4 regions of the Paenibacillus sp. FSL R5-0345 genome follow, and region 4 is predicted to be linked to each of the others. Evidence: riboswitches for the same ligand, from Rfam matches in the RefSeq annotation. Region 4 holds a riboswitch; each other region holds the start of a gene.

Region 1 (5,249 bases), 2.6 Mb from region 4:
TTCTCCTGGATTCTTGATCATGTGGAAGGCGCCCGAGAGCGTGCGAATAATGGCGAGTTATTGGCTGGGACGGTGGACAGTTGGTTAATCTGGAAGCTTACTGGCGGAGCTATACATGCCACTGACGTAACTAACGCATCACGTACGATGCTATATAATCTCCATAAACGCTGCTGGGATGAAGAGCTAATGGATGAGCTTCGAGTACCACACTCCATCCTGCCAGAAGTGAGAATGTCCGGTAGTGAATTTGGTGCAGCAGATGCACAGTGGTTCGGTGCAGAAATCCCTATTCACTCTGTATTGGGAGATCAACAGGCTGCTTTGTTTGGGCATACTTGTCTTGAACCCGGCAGTGCCAAAAACACCTATGGAACTGGATGCTTTATTCTGATGAATACAGGCACGGAAGCCGTTGTCTCCAGTCATGGTCTGTTGACCACTGTGGCCTGGGGAATGGGAGAGGAACTCTATTATGCGCTCGAGGGCAGTGTATTTGTAGCCGGAGCGGCTGTACAATGGCTTCAGGAGGGGCTGGGACTCATAACGGAGCCGGCAGGCTCAGAAGACAAAGCACGGGAAGTTGAGGACAGTGAAGGGGTTGTCGTCGTACCAGCTTTCACTGGACTCGGTGCACCTTATTGGGATATGTACGCACGTGGAGCCGTATTCGGTCTAACTAGAGGCACAACCTCGGGACATTTGGTACGGGCAACGTTAGAGTCATTAGCATTTCAGTCTAGAGACGTAATAGGGGCTATGGAAAAAGATGCGGGCATGCCATTAACCGGCCTTCGTGTAGATGGTGGAGCTGTTCGTAATGATTTGCTGATGCAGTTCCAGTCTGATATCCTCGGTAGTGAAGTTACTCGAACTACATATGCGGAGACGACTGCGCTGGGAGCAGCGCTTTTGGCTGGATTAACCTCTGGGGTCTGGACAAGAGAACAGCTGGAAAGCTTCAATAAAGCGGAGAGGGTCTTTTCACCTGTAATGGGTATGGATGAGCGTGAACATCGTTACAGCGCCTGGAAAGACGCTGTAGCGCGTACCATGGGCTGGGAGAAACATGAAGGATATCAGTGATCAGGGAGATGCATATGTCTAAGAACAGAAATATAGAAACTGATCCTGCAGGAATGCTTGGCGGATCAGAATCAGATCTTCCGACTGGATTGGCCAAGCCTGCGCTTCGAGCACTCCATGGTGCTGGGTATACAGAGATTCACCAAATCAGTAAGCTCACTGAGTCAGAGCTTCTGCAGTTACACGGGATGGGACCTAAGGCACTTAATCAATTACGGCGTGCGCTCACGGAGAAAGGTTTGTCCTTTGCCAGTGAGTCCTAAAGTCCCCATCACAGATTAACACAAAAAGCGGCAAGCTAAGGATTATCCTTGGCCTGCCGCTTTTTGTGTTGCAATATTTAATATTCAATAACAAATGCTACATTTTGCCATCCGGCATATAGTTACTTTATTTCTTCAATCGTTTCGAGAAGGATATTAAAAGCGGTAATGATTCTAGGTGCCCCTATTGCGGGTACTAAGTGTAATAGAATCCCTTTGAGTTGTTCTACAGTAACTCCCACACGAAGAGCCATGACATAATGAACACCCAATTGATCAAACTGACCCATCGAAATCAGGGCAGAGATAACTGCGATTTCCTTCCAGTCAGCTTCGATTGTGTTGCGTTGAAAAATATCGCCGTAGGCATTTCCCATAATAAATTCAGCCAAATCAGGGAAATGTTCTTTAATCGGAGCCAGTGCCTTAGCTCCGTAGTCTCCTGAGAGATTCGTGAAGTGGTTAAGACCACTGTTTACATTGTCTTTCATAAGTGACCTCCTAATTTAGGTTCAAAGTACGATGAGCAGTCGGAGGGACCTCATCACGGTCTGTTAGCAGTTCAATGACGGCAACACGGTTGATGGCAACAGCGTCCTTGATAGCTGTTTCGAACTCCTCAGCTGTCTCACATTTGTAACCCGTAGCACCAAATGATTCTGCGAATTTCACAGCGTCCATAGGGACTTCGTAGATCGTTCCGTCAATACGTCCTGTAGTTTTTTCCATACCTTTTAGAGCCATATCTAGCTGTTTATTATTCACAACAATGAATATGACAGGAATATCCTTGCAGACAGCAGCGTTAATCTCTGCGCCTAGCATCATAAAGCAGCCGTCTCCTGTAATGCAGAAGATCGTTTCTTCTGGTGCAGCAACCTTTGCGCCAATTGCCATCCCGATGGAATTACCCATACAAGCAAAGTAAGCATCGAATACAAAACTGCCAGGTTTCTTAACCTTGTACCATTTCGCAGCATGGAAACCGTGACTTCCATCATCAACAAAGACTGTGCTGTTATAAGGAATCAAATCACTCATCGTACTCAAGACCGATGCAAGTGAAAGGTTTGGTAAAATCGGAGGCTCTTCGGTATAATCGGAATTTGTCGGTGCTTCGCGTTTTGTGATGTTGTTCGTGTCAATATTATTGAGATAGCAAACTAGATTGTCACGTAGATCTCCAGTCACTGGAATCGTTTTAGAGAACAATATTTTTCCGACAAAAGTCGGATCGCTATCAAACTGAATTAATGTTGCAGGATGATTTTCCTTTTTAAGATTACAAATAGTCATATCGCTTAAACGTGACCCGAGAACGATAAATAGATCACTTTGATTCAGCAAGTCATCCCCATGGGTACAACCGCCTACTCCAATTGGACCGTGATAGAGTGGATGATCCCAAGCTATAGCTCCTTTACCACCTGGAGATGTAACTACAGGAATATTAAATGTTTCTGCTAATTGAATTAGCTCACTATGTGCTCCTGAGCGGTTAACGCCTTTACCCGCGATAATTATTGGATTCTTTGAGTTATTTATAGCATCAAGTACACGGTCGATATTAGCATGGCTGACCAGTGATTCGCGTTCAGGGATTACAATATTACATTCCTCTAGCAATTCCGTTTGTACATCAAAGGGAATACAAAGGTGAACGGGACCACGATTACCGCTCAAAGCAATGGATATGGCATGATTAAAGATTGTGCTAAAGTGATCTCCACGTTCAATAAGCTTGCTATATAAGGTGGCAGGTCTAAACATATCAGCTAAATCAGCTAGAAAAGAGGTAGAGTCCTGACATTGGGGAATTCCAAGCTCTTTAATAGATTGATGGCCAGTAATAAATAGGACAGGTAGGTTGTTGGCCTTAGCATGTGCTGCTGCAGTTAGTAGGTTTGTTCCACCAGGACCGGAAGTGCCAAAAGCTACGCCTATTTTTCCAGTTTTCAGCGCATACCCAGCTGCTTCGAAGCCGGAACTGCTTTCATGTCTTCCAGGAATAAATTCAATACCGTAATCTACCATTTTAAGAACGATAGGACAAATGGATTTACCGATGATACCAAAGGAATGGGTAACACCAAGGTTCCGTAGTGCTTCCGACATGTAATCTGCGACTGTCTTCAAAAAATACACCTCACAAGTTGATTGTTATTTTAAAACCAAACACTAGAAAACCTGTGCTCTAAAATAGGGCACAGGTTGGTAGCATAAATCGCCATAGAGACTGAACAAAAGTCCAGTCGTCTTGGTTTTCAGCAACCTGGCAGTCATGGCCTCAGATTAAAAATGAGGCTGTAGATCCATGGTTTTGCGTCATCCTCTTTCGAAGATTTTGCCAATATTAATTTAGAAATTTATAAGAAGAATTTTCCTTTACAATATATTCCTAGACACTCTTTGTCAATATATTATCGCAAATTAACTCGAATTTTGACGAAAGTCTTGTCGAACCTATGAAATAATAGATATAAAAAAACTGCTCCTAAGTCTAAGCTTAGGAGCAGTTTTTGAATTTGTTTATATGATTTGGACGTCACTTAAAACTTGAAAATATGGATCGTCTTCTGTAGATTAAATACAGCCTGAGTCATTTTCTCAGTTTCTTCTGCAACGGACTGCAGGGCATTAATTTGTTCATTCATAGCGGCTGATACTTCTTCGGTGCCGGCAGCGGTTTGCTGCGTGATCGCAGAGATATTCTCGATTGCACTTGAGATTTTCAATGCACTTTCCAACATAAGATCACTTTCGGCAGAGAAGGAGGAGATCTGCTCGGTAATATACTGTACACTTTGCACGATTTGAGCAAAGATATGAGCAGATTGAGTGATCATCTCATTCTGTACCTGTACGACTTCTTCGTTGATAGCGATATTATCAATCGCTTGTTTAATATCAGTTTCGATGCTCCGAACCAAGCCAAAGACTTCCTTCGTAGAAGCCGTTGATTCTTCAGCGAGCTTGCGAACCTCCTGTGCGACTACAGCAAATCCTCGACCATGTTCTCCTGCACGCGCTGCTTCGATGGAAGCATTTAGTGATAACAGGTTGGTCTGTTCAGCGATCTCAGTAATGGTCTTTGTGATCATCGTAATTCCGCGAGCATTTTGAGAAAGGGCTTCGATAGTGTCAGCTACTTTTTGAGTAGCCTGGATGTTTTTACGCATGCCTTCAGCTTGCGTATCAACGGATTGGCGTCCTTGTTCAACTAGCTCTAATGTATGTATTGAACGTCTGTTCATTTCTTTTGTTGAGTTCGTATAATTGGATACTTTATTCTCAATATCTTTAATGGATTCTGTCATTTCAGCGATATCCGTAGATATTTCATTTGCACCAAGAGCTAGCTCGTTAGACGAAGAGGCTACCTGTGCCATGACAATTTTCAAATTCTGATTCTTATCTTCGATTCCACGGCTTGCATCCATAACTTGACGAGTGATTTGTGATGCTTCTGTCAAAATCTTCTTGAGCTTGTCAATCATAGTATTAAAGGAACGGCTTACGTCCCCCATAGACCCGTTCTCGTCGGCTCTACTAGTAAAATCCCCTTTTGAAATACTATGAGATACATTCGCGATGTCATCAAAAGAAGATGTAAGCGTTCTCTCGATAAAGCGGGCCACTGGGAAGGTTAGAGCAGCAAGAACGACGATTAGAACAATACCCAAAATAATGTTGCCTAAGATCATAAAAGTAACTAAAACAGGAATGGCAAATAGTGCGGCAACGAGGTAACATCCGGCAACAATTCTTTGTTTTAACGGAAGTTTATGCATCCAGTTCATTGGTATAATGTCCTCCTTATTAATATTATGTATTGGTGTTATTATATGGGATTTAAAGGTGATTGGTCTATAGTAAGAACTGACATAAATCTTCTTTTCG
Region 2 (5,249 bases), 2.1 Mb from region 4:
TTCCTCATCCGTAAATTCCCCGTTTTGCAGCTTCTGAAGATATTCCTTGGCCCCTTCCGAACGAATGGCGATCCTACTCGCTTTCTCTGGCGGTATAACAAAGAAAGTATCTTTCATTCCTAAGGGTTTTACAATGTTGTCCATTATGTATTCTTCTGCAAAAACACCCGTTATTTTCTCGATAATTGCACCCAAGATCACATATCCGAACGATGAATACATCCATTGCGTCCCTACTGGAAAATGAAGCCCATAGGAAAGTCCAGCTTGAATCCAGTTTTCTTTCCCAACCTCAGATTCATAAATATACCACCAAGCACTTTTATAGTAAGTATCACTTATAGTGCCATGATCTGGTGCAATGCCGGAGGTATGAGTCAGTAAATGGGCAATTGTAATCGGCTTAAAAGGATCCGCATCAAACTCTGGTAGAATAGAACTAACAGGCTGCCCCATAAAAATCTTACCATTATCCGCAAGCTGCCAGATCGCTGTCGCTGTAAACAGCTTTGTAATTGAAGCAATGCGGAAGATTGTATCCGTTTTCATTTCTTGGGTGCTGTCTTCTTCGTAACTGAAACGTCCCCCGGCACCATTAGCAAATATTTTCCCATAACGACTTAGAGAATAAATATAACCATCAGCTACTTTCTTATCACAGAGATCCCCATAAAAATGATTAAGTGCCTCTAAGCGGTCCTCCCTGTAATTCACTTCGTGCAGCTTACTAAGCTCTGTGGATGATAACATCGTTCACACTCCCCTAATTTTAATAAACACGCAATAAATTATCATAAATGTAAATATACACCTAACTCATAATACCTTGTCAATGTAATAGTTACAACATGATATTTCACGTACTTATAAATTAATTCAGTTTATTAATTACATAAATAGCATGCGCTAAAACCCTAATAAATGGAAGGTCAATTATATATTTAACTATTCTTTACTGATCTCACTACCGGTAGCCACTGTCAAGAATCGAGCAAAAAGCGCTGCTCTATTGAACAGCGCTTTTTACTCGATATGAAATGCCTTTATTATTCTAGTTCAGCCGGCTTTACAATGGCTGTACCTTTGTTATTCTTGGAATATTTAGCTTCAATTTTCGTGGTGTATGTATCTTTTTCTCCGTCACTGGTCAGCACATAACTCAGATCGACTGTCAGCTTTTCCGTCTGCCAGGTCTTAGTATTGACGAACAATTTCCAAGTTACGCTTTTCGGTTGAACGGTCTCACCATCCCAGAGATTCTCCTGGTCATACAGCGCGATTATTCCCTTAGCTGCTGTCGGATCAGTTATCGTGAACTGTAGGACCGTCTGTGCGCCAACATTGTTGACTTTCATCGATTTTTTATAACTTTTGACCGAATCAAGCATGGAAACAGGATCATATTGACCTTTCGAGTAAAAAGCATTCCACTCCGCCTTCTCCAGTCCAAGCCAATACTGTGCATTGGGATCGATGGGCTCCCCGTCATCGTCGTAACCCTCGTCTTCAGATTCATCGATAAGCTCACTTCCGTCTACAAGATAGTAATACTCCTTGTCATTGGCATACAGGCTGTAAGATGTTTTTAAAAGACTGCTATCGACGGTGCCTGCTGCGGCAAAATTCGGCAGACGGTTGATATCCAGCTTCAGTGTGTTGGTGTTGCTGATACGCACCCCTCCGCTTTGAATATCCTGTTTTTTGGTCACATCTAAGTGGAAATTCTTTAGTGCTTTGGAGGCTGCCGTTACTTTGCTGATCATTTGATCCGCAGTGACTGCTGCTGTCGTAGCTGCAGACACAACTTGAGGATTAGACATCCATCCGATCGTTCCGGACAGCAATAAAGCACCCGCTGCCAACCCTGTACCTATTGTTTTAAAAAAACTCTTCATGTACTTCCCCTTTCGGCCCCTTGCGATAATGTAACACCGTATAGGTCGGAATAATAAAAACAGCTCGAAATAGACTACACGTCCTTCAGAACTATCCTTTATGATTCATAAGACATCCCTATGGCGGCCTGGCGATCATTTCCTTCTGTAGAAAGGCTTTAGACCCATGGCTTTGTGTCATCATCTTTCGATGATTTTACCTTTAACGCGGACATTCAATTAGTTTAAATTAGATTAAAGGACGTTTGTCCCTTTGCCAATTTTAGCATGGTCATATTTACCTGTAAACGACTTATCTTCCATTTATCTTTACAATAAAGGTAATAGATTAATTTTTATTCAAATTGCTGTTTTCTCTTTCATCAAAGTCCTGGTCTAGGCTGGTGTCAGTATTATAAGTCCAATGACCCTTAACATATTTCAAGTAAATAAGAGCTTCGTATTTATCATTGTCTACCCCTTCATTGTATGTAACATCGCTCCAATCGAGTTTCCCATGGACGACAGCTTCCTTTTCTCCTAGGTAAACGACTCGTTCGTCGGTTAGCAAGTACCTCGATTCAGAATTGGCAAAGTGCCCCTTCATCATACTTTCCCATGTCACCGAACTGAACACAACAGCATTCCATTCTTTAATAATCGAGGGGTCTGTATATTGGGTAGTAAGATCAAGATTTTCGGAGTTATACGCATTGTAATAGGTTCTTAGATCTGCCAATACGGCATTCTGCTCGGTTTGATGATTCTCCATAATAACCGCAGCTTTCTTATCAATATCCGCAGGAAGCTCCATACGATTAAAAATCAAGCTATCATTCGCGATCTTCCACTGTCCTCGTTCATATCGAATATCGAAAAGATACACAGCTTCTCGCTTCAATTCTTCTGTGTTCTTAATGTAAGTTACTTGAAGATTCGCTTCACTAGCAGAAGTGTATTCAATCCGATCTATTGTCACTTTGAAGTCTTTAACTGCGATTTCACTGATTGGTTGATTAGCTTCATAATCATATTCTAGATTCATATAACCTAATTTAAGATTATCAGATGTTAATAAACGGGGACTAAACGTTTCGTAGTATTTCGTAAGTAGTTCTTGAATAGCAGCTTCCTGACCCTCTCCGTACGGTTTCAAGCTCACAGATAGCTTAGATTGATCATAACTAACCGAATATTTCGCTAAGTTACTAACCAAACGAAGAGGAAGATACACTTGTCCATTAAGGACAGGAATCTCTTTATCCAAATAATAAGTCACTCCGTCGTAGTAAATGATAGCCTCACCAGCCCAGAATTCGATTTTGGCACCTCTTATGACCCCTGAGATTTTACGAGTATCAGGATCAAATGATACCTTATAACCCATGGCGGAGAAAAATTGGCGATACGGCACGTACATAACACCAGACTTTAAGATCGGATGAACGCCAGCAACCTTTACATTATTCACAAACATCTGAATAGATTTGTCAGCAGACGCTGTCCCTATAACAAGCGGTGTAGTCATTATCAAGCAAAAGCTCAATAAAAGAACCGCAAACTTTCTAACCATTTAACACATCCTATTCTCAATAATGGCGTAATTTGTTCTACCTGTTTAATTCAACTTCTTCTATATTTCCGTCCCATTCCATGATGAATTTTTTATGAAGGGAAGTGTTTCTATAAATACTATTGAACTTGATTAGCTAAGTCTACTAGATCGGAATCATCCAGTTTGTAATCACCTAACAGATCAAGATTTCCGTTGATATAATAAACAAAGCGGGCCAAGAAACCATCTTTGCTCTCCCACCAAATAGATTGACTGGTCTCATCCTCATCGTAATAAGCCTGTTTTCCGTTTTTTAGTGTATAAGGTTGTTTACCTTGTTCAGATACTTTCTCTGGATCATTTATAACCTTACTTAGAATCAACCTAATTTCCTGTGTGGTCTGCTTGTTTTTATAATGAAAGATATATTGTTGGAGTATATATGGATTATCAAGTTCTATCTTCGTACGAACTTCATTCACTTCAAATGGAAATCTAAACGGCTCAGCGAAATCATAATTCATCGATAAAACCCTATCTTGATTACTACCGCTGCATCCACTTATTAAAATAATCAATATTAATAAAACATAAGAAAAAACACTCTTCATCTCTTCCCTCCTTCGTATTACATAACAAGTAAAAGGTAGCAAATTATTTGGGTACACATACCATCAATTCACCTAAGAATACATCAACCAAATATTGGAATTAACATCTATTATATCAAACAAGTATAGAGATTAAAGGAGGATATGAAACTAGCAAACCAAAGAGTACTAGAATGAATTACCTTCACAACAAAAAAAGCATAAAACAGACTCCCGTCCGCTTTATGCTTTGCACCTAAACTTATTTCACAAATCCAAAAAATCTTAGGATAAACAATATTTTACGAGCGCATCACGCACACCATGCTCGTTGTTCGAACCCGTTACAGCATTCGCTGCCGCTTTTACCTCTACAGGAGAATTATCCATCGCCACACCCATCCCTGCGTAAGTAAGCATAGAAATGTCATTAAAATAATTACCGATGGAGAGAACTTCTTCTTGCGGTATTCCCAGCTTCACAGCAAGATTTTTTAAAGCGTTACCTTTAGAGGATTCCGGATGCATCAAATCAACGAAAAATTCACCACTTCGCAAAATATTGTACTCAGGAGCCCAAGTACGCCATTCACGTTCAGCTTCGTCAAGGATTTCTGGCTGTGTAAATACAGTAAACTTAACAACCGGTTCACGGAAATCTTCCCAGGCTGGCAGTGTTGCTGGCACAATACGAAAGTGCTCATACATATAATTAGCTTCTTTTGTCAGGTTCTCTACATTATCAACGTACATATCAAAAGCAGTATTCACATCATAATGAATATTGTGTTTACGGCAATAGTCAATATAGGGGTCAAGACCACGTGCATCCATACCGTATTGATGCAATACTTCACGATCTTTCACACGTACCGTTGCAGCCCCGTTGTGACCTAGTACGTAACCAGACAGCCCTATTTCCTCCATAAAAGGAATCGAGTTCTGTGGACTGCGTCCCGTACACAATACGATTTGACCGCCAAGGCGTGTAACCTCAGCAATAGCTTCTTTATTCTCAGAGCTTAAGTGGTGATCATCATTTAATAGCGTACCGTCCACATCTAGTGCAATCAGTTTGTATCTCATACTCCACCATCCTTGTCTTTCTTTTTCTATATATATTGAACTTGAGGCTTTTGTGTTAAGTGTCAGTCGCAACTACGGTGAATGTTTGGACTTCCAGCCGCTGTTGTTTCCAGATTTCTTAATTTATACCGTTTAATAGCGGAT
Region 3 (5,249 bases), 640 kb from region 4:
GGATTGATTATTAATCGCCCCTAATTCATAACCATGTAGAACGGCATTTTGTCCCGAAGTATTCTTCAGCTTATGAACCAGTTCATCTGGACTTTCTAGATAATCATGCTGACCAGACAGGATACCTTTGCCACGTAGATTCACCAAATTACTCAACAGTTGCTTGGCTTCTTCAGAAGCTGATGGATTGCTTGGTATAGCCGGGGGAAGAGAGGAAGAAACACTCATAGCCTTCGGAAGACTCTTAACCTCTCCCCAAGGCAGCAAGGAAAAAATAATAAACACCGGTAATATAGTAAACAACAATCTGTTTTGCTTATAATATTTACGCAAATAAATCCTCCTTTCGGTAGCTGTACTGCCTCCACAGGTAATAAATAAACATACCTGTTATCGGACAATCGTCTTCTGACCTAATGAGGACTATAGCTTAGTAGCTCTGCAATAACGCAGAGCTACTAAGGATCGACCTTTAATTTTCATCAATCAGGAGACATCCGGAAGAAAAAGCGCACTTGCTGGAACTGTCTCTTTAACTTGACTAGCACTTTCCCACATCAAGCGGACTCTCGCATCGCCTTCATTTTCGTAATACTCCACCTTGATATCATATAGCTGACCAGCCTTCAGCGTAATATTGCCCTTACGCTCAGTGCCACTTTGCTTCGTCCAACTATCAATCACAGATTCCCCATTCACCCAGACACGGATGCCATCATCTGATGTAGTGTAAAATGTATATTGTTCATCATATAAGGGCTTAACTTTACCGCTCCAACGTATGGAGAAACGATCAATCCCAAGGGCGGCATCCGGCGATCCTTGCCGCCAATTGAAATCAATTATTGCATCGGTTCTAATAAGAGCTGCTGCTCCCGATAGCTGCATGTTGTTGTAATACTCTCCTGCAAGCCCCTTCGCGAGAGGAATTGCTGCCTCTCCCTCTTCTTCGGGAGGTGCCGGTGCGGCGCTAGGTGTGGGTACCAAGCTATTATTTAATTTATCTCTAGTCAGGGTATAGCTGCTATTCATAAAAGTTTTGATTGTATCTGCACTGTTATTCTCATAAAGCATTTTTCCCCAGCTCATCATATAAGTCCATTTACTTTGTGATTGTTGAAGCTTCTCCAGATTAGGCATTTCACCATTTTCCCCGATCGCAATCGGTTTGCCCGCGGCTAGACTCAACAAGCTATCATAGTATTTTTGCTGGTAATCATTTTCGTATATGTCTGCTGCCAGGATATCTACTTTATCAGCTCCTGGATAAGTTAACGCATACGGATCTGACCAAACATTGGGAGCATTCGGACTCCATACCCATAACAAATTATTTAATTTATGAACGTTAACAAAACGGTCATACATAATATTCCAAAGTTTAGAAAAGTTATTTTTCTTCCCCCACCAGAACCAGTTCCCGTTCATTTCATGATAGGGTCTCCAAAGTACCGGGACGTTCGCATCTCGCAAGCTTTTTAGAGATACTGCCACCTTATCAAGTTCAGCAATCAGACTGTTATATTGCTTGGTACCCGGTGTAACGTAACTATCGAATTCACTTTGGCTAAGCGTTTTTTTAACATTATCCCAGTCATAAGAGGTGCCCGGCAGGTTAGCATGAAAAGTCATAGCTACGATTCCGCCCGCTTTATTCCAGTTGATGGCGCTGTTTACCACATTTTTACGCTGCCAGGACATCGTTCCTTCAGACTGGCCACTGATCGCACCCATTTCATAACCGTGAAGAGCTGCATACTGTCCGCTGGTTCCCTTCAGCATATTGTTAATTTCATCTGGACTTTCTAAATAGTCATGTTGGCCAGCAAGGATTCCTTTTCCTGAGATTGAGTAAAAATAGTTAAGCAGCTTTACGGCTTCAGGTGAGGCTCCTGGGGTAACTGGCGTTCCAGAATTTGAAGCAGCTATGACAACAGACGGCGAAATTCCAACAGTAAGCGGAAGTGCAGTCAGAAACAGGACGAGTGACAGAAATGCACCAAACAATCGATACGTACGGTAAGCTTTCAAAATAATCTCCCTTTCGGTAGCCAGGCTGCCACTCTTTCGAAGGCCCTATAGCTTTGCGTCCCTACCTTTCGATAGGTTTGCCTTTTCAATTTAAGAGAAATAATCTCTCTTACCGTAAGTATCGACGACAATTAATGATATATTTAGTGTTTTTATGACTTTTTTTGATAATTGAGTCAATTTACCTGTTTTAAGAAATTCCGAATTGGTTAAATAGATAGGTTAGACCTATGAAATGAATTGTTGTAGTTCTATATCATTCCAGTCTAAAGTAATACGAATATTATCTTCTTCTACTAATTCAGAACCCGTCTGTACCTCTATAAACTCAACATCCGTCAAAGCAAGGATTGCGTGCTTCGTTCCTTCCGGTATACGTACCACGTCCCCAGCCTTCACATTATGTTTTTTCTCATTCAGCACAATACTTGCTTCGCCGCTGACGATTGTCCAAATTTCACTACGTTTGCGATGTAACTGATAGCTGATATTATTCCCCTCGGATATAAAAATCCGTTTAGTCAGCACTTCATTGCCCTCGTCATATTTCACATAATCAATAACTTTGTAATGGCCCCAGCGGCGTTCCTCGTACATCGGTCTCTGTTCAAAGGTCTTCAGCACTTCTTTAATCCGTGGACTCTCGGCTTTATGGGTAACTAGAATCCCATCCGGGCTAGCCGCGATGATCAGATCCTTCGCACCAATTACCGTAATTGGAATATCCAGCTCATTAATCAAGCAAGTCCCCTCAGAATCCGCCGTCACAAAACCCTTGCCTACATGCTTGCTGCTCATTTCCTCTGTTAGCGTATTCCACGTTCCAAGATCCTTCCAGAATCCATCATACGGCTGTACCACAATATGTTCTTCTTTCTCCACCACTTCATAATCAAAGCTGATGGAAGACAATAGCTTATATTGCTTCTGCAATTCTTCATATCCTAAAGGCAACCCTTTACGCTGCAAAATATCTAACAAGTACCCTAGACGGAAGGCAAATACTCCGCAATTCCACAATGCATTTTGCTCGATAAGCTGTTCTGCTTGTATGCGGTCTGGCTTCTCTTGAAAGTGACTCACCTTCATAAAACCGTTCTCCCCCGCCTCTTCGGTGGTAGGAATGATATATCCGTATTTCTCTGAGGCGTGTTCAGGAATAACACCCATTAGAGCCAGATTTGCTCCACTTTCTAGCATAGTCCCTTCAAGCATAGCTATGGTATCGAAAAAGGATGCTTCTACATAAGGGTCAACAGGCAAAATCGCTACCGTCTCCGCTGGAGAAACACCTGCAACCGAATAAAGATAGGTAGCTGTTAAGGCGATAGCCGGAAAAGTATCCCGACGCTCCGGTTCAACGATAATCGGCACATGACTTCCCAGTTGGCTTTGTATCATTTCTACTTGGCCGCGGCCGGTGGCCAGATAAGATGATTCTGCCATTCCCGCTTCCTCCAGCTGTCTCCAGACACGTTGTACCATGGATTCTGGTTCACCTTGAGGGCTTTCAAGTACCTTTAGAAATTGCTTTGAACGTGAGTCGTTGGACAACGGCCATAACCGTTTACCTGAACCGCCTGATAGAAGTACCATTTTCATAGAATGAACCCTCCTTAATATATGGAAATGAGCATAATTAAATTGTTATCAAAACGTATAGCTTCCGCTTAGCCTTAGTTCGAGCGGATGCATTTTTTAAAAATTTATTAGGTATGAACCACTCCAAGGGATTTTGGACTTCCGATCGCTGTTATCCTCAGATTTCCTGATTTGAACCGCCGCCAGCGGTAGAAATCCGAGGATAGCATATGCTTTCGAAGCTAGCTTTCCTACGGAAATCTTTCGGGCGAACACTCCGTTTCTACAGTTCCAAATTCCCTTTCCGTTCTTTACCTAACCAACTTCCTCTAAATGCTTGAACCGTACTGCACCGGGCTGTACCAGCCGGAAGGCAGCACGTTTTTCTAAAGATTTGCTTCTGCTCCTATGGAGGCAGCAGCCAACGCAAGTACTACTACAACAAGGTTATCTGCTACTGCGATAAACAATCAGAGTACCTAACTTTATAAATTGCTTAGAAACTTAAGATAAAGGAATGGAGTGACGGAGGGGAATTTGGGAACTGTAAGAGCGATAGCGTCCGCCTTTGTCTGCGGATTTCTACCGCTATTAGCGGTTAGAATCAGGAAATCTGCAGACAACAGCGGCTGGAAGTCCAAACATTCACCGCAGTTGCGACTGACACTTAACACAAAAATCTCAAGTTCAATATATATAGATTAAACCGCTCCAGCCACACTAGCAGAATAACCGCTCAATCCACCCATCTGCGGGCGGCCGACAGAATGATAAACGAGGCCGGTACCCTCGATTTGCTCCTTGGAATACACATTGCGTCCATCGATCAGCACCCCATTACGCATGCTTTTCGCCAGCTGATGCAGATCAATGTCCTTGAGTAGGCTCCAATCGGTAAGCAGGCATACGGCATCGCTGCCCTCAGCCGCTTCCTCTGGCAGATTGCACCAACGAAGCTGCGGATGATCATATTGCTGCCTGAAATTTGTAGCTGCGATTGGATCATACAGTTTAACCGTAGCCCCTTCAGCCACCAGCGCCTCAACAATCTCTCTGGCGGGAGCTTCGCGGACATCATCAGTGTTAGGCTTGAAAGCAAGCCCCCAGATCCCAATCGTCGAACTGCGCAGACTGCCAAGTGATTCATGCAGCTTGGAGATGATCATAAACCGTTGTCCTTTGTTCACTTCGACTACAGATTTCAATAATTTGAATTCGTAATCGACGTTGCCCGCAATTTGAATGAGCGCATTAGTGTCTTTCGGGAAACAGGAGCCTCCATAACCGATGCCAGCCTGCAGGAAGGATGACCCGATTCTTTGGTCCATACCCATTCCTTGTGCTACTTCGGTTACATCAGCTCCCACTTTTTCGCAAATATTGGCGATCTCGTTAATAAAGGAAATCTTCGTGGCCAAAAATGCATTCGAAGCATATTTGATCATTTCAGCACTGCGTATATCTGTTACAAATACATTTACTGTGAAACCCTTATGAAGCTCGCGCATAGTTGGTTCCAGCTCTGGATTATCGAGACCAATGACAATTCTATCGGGATGGAGGGTATCGCGAATCGCTGACCCTTCACGTAAAAACTCGGGAGCAGACACGATATCAAAAGAATGATGGGTAGATTT
Region 4 (5,249 bases):
CAAGATTGCTGCGCTGCGTCCATTTGGCGCGTCCAGCGGCAATGAATTGGTCAAATATAACTTGACCTGCATTAGCGAAATCGCCATATTGTGCTTCCCAGATCACGAAGGTTTCCGGTGCGAACACGTTATAACCATATTCAAAGCCTAATACCGATGCTTCTGACAGCGGACTGTTGTATACCCCAAAGGAAGCGCGGGAATTACTCAGCTGATGAAGCGGAGAGAACAATTCCCCAGTCTTACTGTCGTGCAGCACTAGATGTCGATGAGCGAAGGTTCCGCGCTGAGCATCCTGGCCGCTCAGGCGAATTGGCGTACCATCTTTTAGAATGGTAGCGAAGGCGAGAGACTCAGCAAGTGCCCAGTCGACCTTCTCACCTTCATTCAGTGCATCCTTACGGCGTTGCAGAATTCGTTCCAGCTTCGGATAGACTTGGAATCCTTCTGGCACAGTCAGCAGTTCACGATTGATCTCCTGCAGACTGGAGATAGATAATGCTGTTGAGCCTGGCGCAGCGTGTTCCGCTTCTAAAGGAATGAAGGCTTTTGGTTCTTTTTTCTTGTGATTGCCTTCCTTCATACTATCATACGCACGTTGCAAAACGCTTTCTGCAGCAGCATTCATCTCTTTAACATCGTCAGCTGTAAGAATCTTTTCACGCTGTAGTCGCTCAGCATAAACCTTGTAGACGGTTGGATGTTTACGCACCTTACTGTAAACAATAGGCTGTGTAGTATCAGGATCATCCATTTCGTTATGACCATGACGGCGGTAGCCGATGAGATCAATCACGAAATCCTTTTTAAATTGGTGGCGATATGCGCTAGCTAAACGGACAGCTGCTACACAGGCTTCCGGATCATCAGCGTTGACATGGACAATCGGGATTTCATACCCTTTGGCGATATCACTGGCATAATGCGTAGAACGGGAGTCTTCACTTTCGGTCGTAAAGCCGATCCGGTTATTAACAATGATATGGATCGTTCCACCATTCTGATAACCTTGAAGTTTGCCGATATTAAGTGTTTCTGCAACAATCCCTTCACCCGGAAAAGCAGCATCGCCATGCATTAGCACTGCTATAGCTTTACTGGTATCAATCTTAGGCAGCCCGGCAGTGCTCCGATCCTCTTGAGCGGCACGAGTGAAACCTTCCACGACAGGATTGACGAATTCCAAGTGACTTGGATTGTTCGCTAGTGTTATTCTTGTGCGTACGGTTTCTCCTTCACGGACAGCGCGGTCTGCACCGAGATGGTATTTCACATCACCCGTCCAGCCATAGTTAATTCCTGTAGAGCCTTCGGAAGGGAAGAGCTCCTTGTTTGGAGAATGATGAAACTCTGAAAATATAATATCATAAGGTTTGCCTAAAATATGTGCGAGAACGTTGAGACGGCCGCGGTGCGCCATACCCATCAGAATATGCTCTGCGCCGTCATGCGCAGCAGCGCGTACGATTTCATCGAGCATAGGCACAAGAGCGTCGTTGCCTTCCAAGCTGAAACGTTTCTGACCCACAAAGGTCTTGTGGAGGAAGGTTTCGAATTGCTCTACTTGAATCAGGCGGTTCAGTAGTTCTTTGCGTTCTGAATTATTTAAAGGTGCTGGTGAGCTAGTGGATTCTGCCTGTCTATTCAGCCATTGCAATTCTTTTTCCTCATGCACATGCCCGAATTCATAGGCGATAGTTTTGGTATATGCCTGACGCATACGCTGAACAGCATCCCATCCGGTATGCACGTCATTCGGTGCATTCTCCCAAATGAGTGTGGCAGGTAATGCGATCAGATCCTCACGGGTCAGCCCATAAGTTTCAAGTTCGAGATATTTAGCCATGGGATTGTGGTCCCGCTCAAGCGGATCAATTTCAGCGGCCATATGGCCATATATACGAATATTAGCGATTAACTTGGAAGCTCTTACTGCTTTTCTAAGCCATTCGGTGTCTCCTGAAATGCGAGGCTGTGGAGCCGGTTCGCTATCCGGTGTTAATGGTGGGGGACCCGAATTTGTAAAAAGTTCACGATAATTATTCTCTACGGTGGTTGGGTCTTTCACAAATTGCTCGTATCTTTCTTGAATGTAGCCTAAATTGGGTCCATAATACTTACTCCAAATGGATTCGTTATAGGGCTCTTTGGCTGCCATGAATACATCCTCCTCAACGGATGAACTCCATACGTGACATTTTGTGTCAATGCTTGTAGGAGCTGTGATGATTGCGGTTTCATTCCTCATCTTATTGTGCTACTTTCCACACATGTAATCAATTCATTCTTTCGTCTAATACGTTCGCAAAATGGTATGGGTTAGCTTGTTCTACTAAATAAAGAGTTGTTCTTTTTTATTACCCATTCTAAAGGCCTACTAAAATGATTCTATTATCCTTAATTTTAACTAAATAGGGAATGGGACATTATTATATTGGCTTATATAATTTTATGAATAAGACGAGTATCGCGATAATAGGACAGGAAATTCTATAAAAGAACTTCTATTTTTTGTTTTTTAATGGAAAAACTAATCAGAAATCGACACACTTTTTCACTTTAGTATAGTATAATGTTATTGCAGTTAGCGTTTTTCATATATTTCAAAGTAGATCCTTTCACGTAAAGGGTCCAGTAAAAGGTAAACTTGCCGAAAGGCAGGGGCACAAAGTCGCGGGTCTAAGGTAGAAATACTATGACAGCCGGATTGCCTGGGGACGTAAAATCTTAGGAGGAGATTTTTTGGACAAGTCCAACCAGGGAAGCAACAGAGAACAGCAGGTCATTGATCTAGACGTAGAGTGGGTCCATTTATTATTAGCAGCTAAGAAGGCTGGCATAAAGGCAGATGAAATTCGTCGCTTCTTTCATGAGAAGACTGTGCAAGCCGTGCAGTAATACATTCAGAGCATTACATATCAAATGAGCACAGCGATAACTCGCTGTGCTTTTTTTCTTTATATAAGAAGCTATAAGTTTCAGATGACACACTGTCCTTATATTCTAGTAGAATATAAAACGCCTTCGCAGTCCATATAGGAGAACGAAGGCGCTTATGCTTGATAGTATGAGTAGAAGAGGATCTTATCAGATCAGATGGAAGGATTAATCCTTCTGATCCAGGCGCCATTTCTGGTAGTCCAGAAACTCCTTGAATTCGCGTTTGCTTATGCCTGAGGCCATAGCTTCCTGCACCAATCGGAACCATTCCGAATCTAAAGGTGATTCCTCAGCATCATTAGGTTCTCCATAGAGCAAAGCGTGGATGGATACCTGAAGCGCGTCGGCGATCTTTTCGATAAATTGGATTGAAGGATTGGATTGGATGTTTCTCTCCACATTGCTAAGATACGACTTAGCAACATCCGCTCTGTCCGCAAGCTCAGATAGGGACAATCCCTTTTCTAGGCGGAGATGCTGGATACGTTGGCCCATATTTTGTGGCACTATGCTGACGCCCCTCCGTAATTTTTGTTATTAGTATAGCAAATATCAATAAATTCGACAAAGATTATTGTAAAGAAAAAAGCAGCATCTACTTATCCGCTTTCCGGAATAAGAATCTGCTGCTCTTCGAATGGAAGACTTATTAGATTATTTAGCGGATCCAGCTGTTTGCTTACCTACGAAATCCCAAGTCAGAGTTAATGAATCTTTTTGGAAGTAGTTTTGCTCTTGGCCGTTATCAACAAATTCGAATTGAACGGTGAAGCTATCATTTGTGCCGGCCTTAATTCCAGATGCTTCGCTAGTACCCCAGATTGCATCAAGTCCAGTGTTTTTTACGAGATCCGGTGTCTGAGTCTTCAAATCGGCCAGGGTAGTTTCCCAAACTACTTTCTCTTCACTACCAGGTAAGATGCCGCTTTTATCTTTATTCACCAGGAATTTAACTTTGATGAATTTTGCCAAATCGTTAGCGCCGTTGTTACCACCTACATCATTAATAGAGGTAGCTGTTTTGAGGAGGATCGAACCGATATCAAGTGTACCGTCATTTTTTAGTTTGAAGTCTCTTTTGATCGTATCGCCTGGCTTCAGATCCTTCAAATCAACGATAACAGAAGGATCAGAGTTCAAATCCAGTGTACCTGCTGCGAATGTAGCGGTGCTTTGTGCAGTGTCGCTAAAGTAAGCGAATGTTCCTCCACCAATCAATGATAAACCCAGTGCTGCAGATGCTACGCCAAGACCCAATGTTTTTTTGATACCCATAATTAAAATTCCTCCTCGGTTTTGTGGTTTTTTTATAAAAGTTATATATTGTAACTTCCGGTTCGTAAGCGGAAGCGGACAATCAACGAATTACTGTATTTCAGTTGGAGGTGGAGAGGTGGGCAGTATAGCCGCATTTTTCTTTTCGAGTGCAGCTACAGCCTTCCATGATGAATACAGGGCATAGAGCAGGAGCATCAAGCCTGGTACGATCATGAGCACAACACTTCCAGCTTTGGAAACTGCGAAATTCATAGCGTAACCTACATAAGGTACGGTGACCCCTGCATACTCAGCTACAACATTCGTGGAACTGGTAGGGTTCATATCAGGCGCATCATTGTTATCGCCTTTCGTGCGATACATGGCTTCACCAGTAGCATTGTTCATTGTTGCTTCTACAACACGGTGAGTAATGAGCAGGTTTTCTTCATTTCTAAAGGTGATAACATCGCCTTTTTTGAAGCGATTCATATCTCCTCCGGGTTTTAAAGCGACAATCGATCCGGTTTGAATCCCTGGCTCCATCGAACCTGAGAGTACCGATTTGATCTGGTATCCGAAGAAGGCAGGTTCACCGCCGGAGGCCTTGGATAACACTACGGCTATCACCAGCAGAATAAAGATCACAAGCATGATGCTCGATAATGTATTGTTGATCATTTTTTTAATCCGCATATTATTCTCCACCTTTGTCTTGTTGAGGGGCCGAAGGAGCTGGTGTTGCTGCCGGCGGGGAAGAGGTTGTAGCTTCCGCCTTTGGCGTCTCCTGAGGAACCTTTTGCTGTGGTATATCTTGTGGAATCGTTGGCTCTTCACCAACTTCCGGATCGACCGGGTTAGTAGCTGGGGCTTCAGGTTGCTCTTTATTTATGTTCTCTGGAGCAGCTTCACCTGTCGGTGGAGTCGCTTCCGTTTTTGCTTTCTCTTCAGCTTCAGCTTTCGCTTTGTCCTCTGCTTCTTGCTTTTCTTTTTTCTCCAGGGCCAAACGTTCTTCTTTCTTCGCTTGTTCCAGCGCCTCTAATCGGGCTTTC

The links. Region 4 has a riboswitch for cyclic di-GMP ahead of R50345_RS31070 (anti-repressor SinI family protein). Riboswitches for the same ligand answer to the same signal wherever they lie in the genome.
Region 1: linked by a shared signal. The riboswitch ahead of R50345_RS20415 (thiamine pyrophosphate-binding protein) and the one ahead of R50345_RS31070 (anti-repressor SinI family protein) in region 4 are both predicted to bind cyclic di-GMP.
Region 2: linked by a shared signal. The riboswitch ahead of R50345_RS10585 (DUF6612 family protein) and the one ahead of R50345_RS31070 (anti-repressor SinI family protein) in region 4 are both predicted to bind cyclic di-GMP.
Region 3: linked by a shared signal. The riboswitch ahead of R50345_RS04505 (glycosyl hydrolase) and the one ahead of R50345_RS31070 (anti-repressor SinI family protein) in region 4 are both predicted to bind cyclic di-GMP.

The regions. Positions count from the first base shown of each region.
Region 1 is NZ_CP009281.1:4,584,629-4,589,877, reverse strand. It holds gene glpK (glycerol kinase GlpK) at 1-1,086, shown strand, start outside; gene R50345_RS20425 (helix-hairpin-helix domain-containing protein) at 1,101-1,349, shown strand; gene R50345_RS20420 (carboxymuconolactone decarboxylase family protein) at 1,472-1,840, opposite strand; gene R50345_RS20415 (thiamine pyrophosphate-binding protein) at 1,851-3,494, opposite strand; cyclic di-GMP riboswitch class I at 3,613-3,708, opposite strand; gene R50345_RS20410 (methyl-accepting chemotaxis protein) at 3,899-5,149, opposite strand.
Region 2 is NZ_CP009281.1:2,458,685-2,463,933, reverse strand. It holds gene R50345_RS10590 (serine hydrolase domain-containing protein) at 1-750, opposite strand, end outside; gene R50345_RS10585 (DUF6612 family protein) at 1,047-1,895, opposite strand; cyclic di-GMP riboswitch class I at 2,015-2,106, opposite strand; gene R50345_RS10580 (copper amine oxidase N-terminal domain-containing protein) at 2,224-3,402, opposite strand; gene R50345_RS10575 (hypothetical protein) at 3,567-4,040, opposite strand; gene R50345_RS10570 (Cof-type HAD-IIB family hydrolase) at 4,305-5,105, opposite strand.
Region 3 is NZ_CP009281.1:1,026,169-1,031,417, reverse strand. It holds gene R50345_RS04510 (glycosyl hydrolase) at 1-333, opposite strand, end outside; gene R50345_RS04505 (glycosyl hydrolase) at 487-2,031, opposite strand; cyclic di-GMP riboswitch class I at 2,044-2,123, opposite strand; gene R50345_RS04500 (sugar phosphate nucleotidyltransferase) at 2,260-3,633, opposite strand; gene R50345_RS31805 (hypothetical protein) at 4,098-4,286, opposite strand; gene R50345_RS04495 (UDP-glucose dehydrogenase family protein) at 4,314-5,249, opposite strand, start outside.
Region 4 is NZ_CP009281.1:389,851-395,099, forward strand. It holds gene R50345_RS01740 (2-oxoglutarate dehydrogenase E1 component) at 1-2,158, opposite strand, end outside; cyclic di-GMP riboswitch class I at 2,631-2,715, shown strand; gene R50345_RS31070 (anti-repressor SinI family protein) at 2,743-2,898, shown strand; gene R50345_RS01745 (helix-turn-helix domain-containing protein) at 3,106-3,435, opposite strand; gene R50345_RS01750 (TasA family protein) at 3,595-4,215, opposite strand; gene sipW (signal peptidase I SipW) at 4,306-4,893, opposite strand; gene R50345_RS01760 (hypothetical protein) at 4,895-5,249, opposite strand, start outside.